2 regions of the Streptomyces sp. NPDC034670 genome follow, and region 1 is predicted to be linked to the other one. Evidence: riboswitches for the same ligand, from Rfam matches in the RefSeq annotation. Region 1 holds a riboswitch; the other holds the start of a gene.

Region 1 (3,960 bases):
GAGTCGGCGTGGCACGGCCGTGCGTCGCCCGGTGGGAGGGTGATCGGTCGGATCGCCGGTCGGCCGGGTGACGAGTCGGGTCGGCCGGATCGGCCGGGTTCCGTCCGGTCCGGCCGGCCGTCCGGCGGTCAGCGGACGGCGGTCACGAACTCCGTCCAACTCCCGGGGGAGAAGAGCAGCACGGGCCCGGCCGGGGTCTTGGAGTCGCGCACGGCGAGCAGTCCGGCCCGGGGGCCGGAGGCCGGCCGGGCCGTCTCGACGCAGTTGTTCGCGCCCGTGCTGTAGCTGCTGCGCAGCCACCGCACACCGTGCAGGTCGGGAGCGGAGCGGGGGGTCCGAGGCGGTGCGGTCATCGTGCCTCCTTACGCGCCGGTGGCGGCACCGGCGATGAAGTCCAACGAGTCCTCGGGGGAAAGGGCGTGGATCGAAAGGGCCTCGAAGGCCTCCGAGTAGGCCCGGAGGTCTTCTTTCCGCTCCAGATGGAAGCTACTCGTCAAGTGGTCGAGAACCACCACGTCAAGATCAGAAGTGCGCGAAAATGAGAAAATAACGAAAGGGCCGGTGACGCCGATGTGTGCCCCCGCGGCGAACGGCAGGACCTGCAGCCGCACTTGGGGCAGCCGGGCCGCCTCGACCAGCTGCTCCAGCTGACGGGCCATCACATCGGGGCCCCCGACCTCCCGGCGCAGCACCGCCTCGTCCAGGACCGCGCTCAACTCCAGCGGGGGGTCCGCCCGCAGCACGTCCTGCCGGGCCAGACGCACCTCCACCAGGGCGTCCAGCCGCTCCTCCGAGGCACCCTCCAGCGCGGCCCGGGTCACCGCCCGCGCGTACTCCGGCGTCTGCAGCAGTCCGGGGACCACCGTGGTCTCCAGGGTGCGCATCGCGCTCGCCTGGGACTCCAGGCTGATGAAGTCCCGGTAGGTCGGCGGCAGTACGCCGCGGTAGGCGTGCCACCAGTGGTGCCGGCCGTCGCCGTCGCCGGAGCCCGAGAGCACCAGCAGCAGTTCCCGCAGCTGCGGATCGGTCACGCCGTAGGCGTCGAGCAGTAACCGGACGTCGGCCGGTTTCGCTCCGCTCGTGCCGGTCTCGATCCGGCTCACCTTCGACTGGTGCCAGCCCACCAGCCGGGCCGCCTCGCCGCTGGTGAACCCCGCCGAAGTGCGCAGCGTGCGCAGTTCGGCACCCAGTTTCCGGCGGCGCACCGCGGGACCGTGCTGCATGGACTCTCCCTACTCCTCCCGGGCCGCCCGGATACGGTCTTCCGTCGCAGGGTTCACCGCTTCGGGCGACAGATATATGCATATCTCGGTGGATCGCCGTCCCGCGCCGTGCGGTGATGGCACTCTGGCGGCGAAGCACCAGTGCGGGACCGTACTCGAACCATCCGCTCCGTGTCGGACTGCGGTCCCGTGGGAAAGGGACGACATCGCCATGGCAGACCACCTGGAAGCATCCATCACTCTGCCGAGCGATCCCGCCTCGGTCCGCGCCGCCCGCGCCCATGTGGTGGACGTGCTGGCGGAGTGGGGCATGCCCGCGGACGCGGACGTGTCCGACACCGTCCGGCTGATCGTCTCCGAACTCGCCACCAACGCCGTGCAGCACACCCTGGGGCAGTCGCCCACCTTCACCGTGGACATGGTCCTCCGGCGCGACGGGCGGCTGCACGTCGGTGTCACCGACAGCCACCCGCGTCTCCCCAGGCGACTGCCCGCCGCCGTCCAGCAGGACAACGGCCGCGGACTGGTCATCATCCGCTGTCTGACCGCGGAATGCGGGGGGAGGCTCAGGATCCGTCCCACGCGTGAGGGGGGCAAGACCGTCTCCGTCGAACTGCCGTGGGCCCTGCCCGCCGCCGCGGAACCCGCCGCGGAACCGGCCACGGCGGCGGGCCGGCAGGAGCCGTAGGGGCCGTCACGGCGCGGGGACGGCGGGCGGTGCGCCGGCGCGCCCGGACGGTCGGGGCCGCTTCGGCCGGGAAGCGGTCCCGCACGACGTGCGGCTCGGTGCCCTGCCGGAACGGCGAACGGTGCGGCGCGGCGGGCGCGGTGAGCGGCGCGGCGGCGAACACGGCCGGCAGCGGGGTGGTGGCGCGGGCGGCGGGTCGAAGCGCGGCGGGCGCGTCGAAGCGCGGGTGGGGGCGAGCGGCAGCGGGAGGCCAAGAGGGTGGGCGCGCCTGTCCGGGTGACCCGCGGTTCCCGGAACGGTCCGGCGAAGCGCGGCCGGTCCGTTGCCGCGGACTCCCGGTTCCGTGCGGTACGGGGGCGGTGCCGGCCGTACCGCGACGGACGACGGGCCGGGCCGTGTCACGCCCGGCGGGGGCGGCGGCGCGTCGGGGACGCCGCCGCCCCCGCGGGTCAGTTGACCCGGCCGTACGAGACGCTGCTGGTCCAGATCTTCTGCAGGCGCACCACGTCCCCGGTCTTCGGGGCGTGCCAGATCTTGCCGCCGCCGGCGTAGATGCCGACGTGGTAGACGCTGCGGCCCGAGTGGAAGAACACCAGGTCCCCGGCCTTGCGGTTCTTGGCGGAGATGTGGCGCGTCTTGTTGTACTGCTGGGCGGCGGTGCGCGGCAGTTGCTTGCCCGCCTTCTTGAACGCGTACAGGGTGAGCCCGGAGCAGTCGAACCGGTACGGTCCGGTGGCGCCCCACCGGTACGGCGATCCCTTCTTGGAAGCGGCGATGTTCAGAGCCTTGGTGGCCGTGGTCGCGGCTGCCGCCTCCGAGGCGGCACCCGGGACCACGATCGAGCCGCCCACGGCGGCCAGGGTGAGGGCCGAGGCCGTGCCGGCCCGGGCCATGAGAGACGGGACACGATTGAGCGCGGTCATGCGCAACCCTTCGTCAGCCGCCTGTGAAGGATGACCTGTCGGATTCGGGCTGGCGAAGTTGCCCGGCCGCACGAGTGCGGCTTCACCCCAAGGGCTGCTCGGAACAGGTGTTCCGGCGACCCGTCGTGCTCGGGTCCTCCACTCCTGCCGATCCACTCCTTGTCGACCGGTCATCCGGGCGGCGGCAGGACTCGGCGTCCGCCCGGATCGCCCCGCCGCGGCGGCGGGGTCTTGTCGTCAGTCACGGATCTTGTCCCACGGCAGGCCCGAAGTCCCAACGGGACAGGGGATTTGTGTTGTTACTCACCACTCACCCGTTCGGGTGGACACCCTCCTGTTCGGATTGCTGTCAAGGGTGCCGAAGGGCCCCGGACCAGCGTCGGAGCGCCCCATTCCGCCCGTCGGGCGCGCGTGTTGCGCAACTTCGGCGGCCCGGGAACAGCAGGTTCATCTCCGCCGGATGGGGGTACGCCGTTTGGTCCGTTCCGGCCCCGGTCCGGACGCGCCGCCGCCGGGGACGGCCGTCCGGACCGGTCCGGGGTCAACTGCCGGGGGACCGCGGCAGGGTGAGCCGGGCCGTGCGCCGTTCGCCGTCCAGGACCCGCAGTGCCCGGGCCAGCGTGGCGGAGTGCAGTTCGGTCTCGCCGCGCCGGTGCATCACGGTCAGCGCGTCGCGCAGCGCGACGGCCCTGCCGACCAGTGCCTGTGCGGCGCGCAGCCCGCGGTAGGTGTCACCGTCCGAGGCGGGGTTGATGCGGCCGAGCAGGTCGACGACCTCGAGGTAACGGTCGATCAGCTCGGCCTCCGCCCGGGTCAGGGCGGGCAGCGGGGGGAGTTCCGGCAGCACCGGGGGCTCACCTCGCTCCGGCGGCGGGGTGGGAGCCCTCGCGGTCGGACACGATCCGGTCCGCCAGGCCGTGGTCCACCGCCGCCCGTGCGTCGAGGACCGTGTCCCGCTCGATGTCCGACCGGACCTGCTCCGGGGTGCGGCCGGTGTACCGGACGAGCATGTCCTCCATCCGGGACCGGACGCGGGCCAGTTCCCCCGCCTGGACCGCGAGGTCGCTCGCCCGGCCCTCCAGCGGGCCGGGCGAGGCGGGCTGACGGAGCACCAGGCGGGAGCCCG
Region 2 (3,960 bases), on a different contig from region 1:
TCCCATGTCCTGTGTCATACGCGCGTACGTCCCCGGACACGGTACGGGACCGGGTCCGGGGACGTACGTACGACGCTGCCCACGGGTACGGCACTCGGCCCTTACCCGGAGGGCCTACTGGTCCGCGGGGCGGAACCGCGGGAAGGCGCTGCGGCCGGCGTACACCGCGGCGTCGTCGAGGATCTCCTCGATGCGCAGCAGCTGGTTGTACTTGGCGACGCGCTCGGAGCGGGCCGGGGCGCCGGTCTTGATCTGGCCGCAGTTGGTGGCGACGGCCAGGTCGGCGATGGTGACGTCCTCGGTCTCGCCGGAGCGGTGGGACATCATGCACTTGAAGCCGTTGCGCTGGGCCAGCTCGACGGCGTCCAGGGTCTCGGTCAGCGAGCCGATCTGGTTGACCTTGACCAGCAGGGCGTTGCCGGCGCCCTCCTCGATGCCGCGGGCCAGGCGCTCGGGGTTGGTGACGAACAGGTCGTCACCGACGAGCTGGACCTTGTCGCCGAGCTTGGCGGTGATGGTCTTCCAGCCCTCCCAGTCGTCCTCGAACAGCGGGTCCTCGATGGAGACGAGCGGGTACGCCTCGACGAGCTCGGCGTAGTACTCGGTCATCTCGGCGGCCGTGCGCTCCTTGCCCTCGAAGACGTAGGAGCCGTCCTTGTAGAACTCGGAGGCGGCGACGTCGAGGGCGAGGGCGATCTGCTCGCCGGGGGTGTAGCCGGCCTCCTTGATCGCCTCGAGGATGAGGTCGAGGGCCTCGCGGTTGGAGCCGAGGTTCGGGGCGAAGCCGCCCTCGTCGCCGAGACCGGTGGCCAGGCCCTTGCCCTTCAGGACCTTCTTGAGGGTGTGGTAGACCTCGGTGCCCCAGCGCAGGGCCTCGGAGAAGGTCTCCGCGCCGATCGGGGCGATCATGAACTCCTGGATGTCCACGTTGGAGTCGGCGTGCGAGCCGCCGTTCAGGATGTTCATCATCGGCACCGGCAGCAGGTGCGCGTTCGGGCCGCCCAGGTAGCGGAAGAGCGGCAGGTCGGAGGCCTCGGAGGCGGCGTGGGCGACGGCGAGCGAGACGCCGAGGATGGCGTTGGCGCCGAGCGAGCCCTTGTTGTCGGTGGCGTCCAGGTCGAACATCGCCTGGTCGATCAGGCGCTGCTCGGTGGCGTCGTAGCCGACCAGCTCCGGGCCGATCTGCTCGATGACGGCCAGGACGGCCTTCTCGACGCCCTTGCCGAGGTAACGGCCCGCATCGCCGTCACGGAGTTCGATGGCCTCGAAGGCGCCGGTGGAGGCGCCGGACGGGACGGCGGCACGACCCGTGCTGCCGTCGTCGAGGCCGACCTCGACCTCGACCGTGGGGTTGCCTCGGGAGTCCAGGATTTCCCGGGCTACGACGACGTCGATGGACGGCACGAGCATCTCCTTCATGGGTGTGACGCGAGTGGGCAGGGCCGCGGTGGCTCTGCGAGACCGAGCCTAACCGGCTCCGGGCGATCGGCATCCGGTCGCCCGTCCCGCGGACGGAACCGAGCTTAGATTGTTTCCTGACGGAACAAAGCACGTTCCGGCAACGGGGAGGAAACCGTGACCTCGCGGGCCCGTGAAAAACCCCGCCCCGGCGCGTGCGGGGGACACGCGCCGGGGCGGGGAGGAGGGGCCAAAGGCCGCCGCCCTTACTTCAGGTGCAGCTGCTGGCCCGGGTAGATGAGGTCGGCGTCCTCGACGACGTCGTCGTTGAGCTCGAACAGCTTGGCCCAGCCGCCCTTGACGTCGTGCTCCTCGGCGATCGAGCTGAGGGTGTCGCCCTTGACGACCTTGTACTCGCCGTCGCCCTTCTTGACCTTCTCGCCGGTCGGGGTGGTGACGGTCTTCTTCGCCGACTGGCGCTCGGCGGAGCGGGAGGCCTTCCGCTCGGTCTCCCGGGTCTCGGTGGAGCCGGCGCCCTGGTTCTGAGCCTGGCCCTGGCCCTGGCTCTGGCTCCGGTTCTGGCTCTGCCCCTGGTTCTGGCTCTGGCTCTGCGCGGAGCCGCCGCCCTGGGACTGGGTGGAGCCGCCACCGTTGTAGGAGGCGTTCGACAGGCCCTTGCCGCAGACCGGCCAGGCGCCCTTGCCCTGGCCCGCGAGGACCTTCTCGGCGATCTCGATCTGCTGGGCCTTGGTGGCCTGGTCGGCGGTGGCGGCGTACTTGGTGCCGCCGTAGCCGGCCCAGGTGGAGGCGGAGAACTGCAGGCCGCCGTAGTAGCCGTTGCCGGTGTTGATGGACCAGTTGCCGCCGGACTCGCACTGGGCGACGGCCTCCCACTCGGAGGCGGTGGCGGCGGAGGCGTTGCCGGCCGCCATCAGCGGGGCGGCGACGGCGGCGCCGGTGACGCCGGCGACGGCGATGGCGCGGGTGGCCTTGGACGGACGACGGTGCTTGCCCTTGCCGGAAAACAGCATGGATGGATCCCCTCACCGACGCCTACGAGGTGAGCTGTCGGGTTCGGGCCGGTTGAGTTGCCCGGCCGCGTCCCTCGCGGGACGCGGCTTCACCCCGAGCCGGATCCGGTGTCAACCTCCGGGTCCGGCGCCTACCTTGGTTCCCCCGCTCCTGCCTGCGGCGCATGAGTGCGACGACTGTTCCCGTGCTGCCGCTGGCAGGATTCGGCGTGGCGGCAGTCGGGGCCCGCGGTGGCGAGCGATCACGACCGTAGACACGGGATCAACGGAATGACAAAGACGATCAGGACTTCTGAGATCTATCTCTCATCATCTTTAACTCGGACATTCAGCCCGAACCGCGACACCAACTACCGCCGCACATCCACTCTTTCGGACGTCACCCCTCATCCGGTCCGACCCCGACCTCAAGCTCCTGACCGGGCAGGATGAGGTTCGGGTCGGCACCGACGGCCTGCTCGTTCTTCGCGTAGAGGGCGCGCCATCCGCCCTCGAGCTCGAGGGAGTCGGCGATGGACCAGAGGCTGTCGCCGGAACGCACGGTGTACGAGCCGTCGGCGGCGTCGCGGGGGGCGTCGGCTCCGCGCGAGGCGTGCCGGCCGGACGCCTCGGCCGTGCGCTCCCCGCCCGCGGCCTCCTCGGCGCCGATGCCGCGGTGACGGCCGGTGCCGGCGCCCTCGGTGAACTCCGAAGAACCCTCGGACTGTCCTGACTTGTCCGACTCGTCACTCTTCGGGGTGCCCGAAGCGGAGGGGGTCCGGCCGGGCTCGCCCGACACGCCGGCCGCGCCCCCCGCGCCCGCCGCGGGGCCGGACGACGGCGGGGCGGAAGCGGACGGCTCACCGGCGTCCGGCGATGCGGACGGGTCCGCGGGAGCGGACGGGGACGGCGACGCGGGCGTAGAGGCGCCCGGTCCGGAGTCCTCCGTCCCGCCCGCGCCGGTGCCGGCCGGGGCGGAGCCCTGCTCCAGACCCGCCGTCAGCCCGCAGGTGCGCCAGGCGCCGACCCCCCGGTCGGCGAGGATTCTCTCGGCCACGGCTATCTGCTGGCCGCGACTGGCCTGGTCGGCGCTCGGCGCGTACGCGAGCCCGCCGTACGCCTCCCAGTCGTCCTGCGTCAGCTGCAGGCCGCCGTAGTAGCCGTTGCCGGTGTTCTGGCTCCAGGAGCCACCGCTCTCGCACTCCGCGACCCGGTCCCAGGTGGCACCGTCGGCCGCGCTGGCGCTGCCGGCGCCGAGGAGCGGGATCGCGATGGCGGAGCCGGTCACTCCGGCCGCGACGAGGAGTGCCGGAGCCTGGCGGGGGCGACGGTGCCGACCGTTCCCGGAAAGCATGCGGAGACCTTTCACAAGACAGCAGTTACCGGCGCGGCGGACGGAGTCGGGACGCCACGCTTGATGGGTGAACGTATCCGCAGACGATCACTTGTCACAAGTTCATGCCGCACAGATCACGTGAAGATTACGGAGATGAACGTGTGTCATGTTTGCGCTGGTCCGCCCCCGGGGAGCGCGGAACCGCCGCGGGGCGGC

Evidence for each region. Region 1 has a riboswitch for cyclic di-AMP ahead of ACZ56B_RS11110 (C40 family peptidase). Riboswitches for the same ligand answer to the same signal wherever they lie in the genome.
Region 2: linked by a shared signal. The riboswitch ahead of ACZ56B_RS15550 (transglycosylase family protein) and the one ahead of ACZ56B_RS11110 (C40 family peptidase) in region 1 are both predicted to bind cyclic di-AMP.

What each region holds. Positions count from the first base shown of each region.
Region 1 covers NZ_JBVITR010000011.1:79,920-83,879, forward strand. Annotated here, with positions in the region: gene ACZ56B_RS11090 (8-amino-7-oxononanoate synthase) at 1-2, shown strand, start outside; gene ACZ56B_RS11095 (DUF397 domain-containing protein) at 129-353, opposite strand; gene ACZ56B_RS11100 (helix-turn-helix domain-containing protein) at 363-1,223, opposite strand; gene ACZ56B_RS11105 (ATP-binding protein) at 1,435-1,911, shown strand; gene ACZ56B_RS11110 (C40 family peptidase) at 2,361-2,834, opposite strand; cyclic di-AMP (ydaO/yuaA leader) riboswitch at 2,838-3,025, opposite strand; gene ACZ56B_RS11115 (hypothetical protein) at 3,376-3,681, opposite strand; gene ACZ56B_RS11120 (ATP-dependent Clp protease proteolytic subunit) at 3,689-3,960, opposite strand, start outside.
Region 2 covers NZ_JBVITR010000019.1:24,669-28,628, reverse strand. Annotated here, with positions in the region: gene eno (phosphopyruvate hydratase) at 115-1,404, opposite strand; gene ACZ56B_RS15550 (transglycosylase family protein) at 1,665-2,429, opposite strand; cyclic di-AMP (ydaO/yuaA leader) riboswitch at 2,434-2,602, opposite strand; gene ACZ56B_RS15545 (transglycosylase family protein) at 2,809-3,762, opposite strand.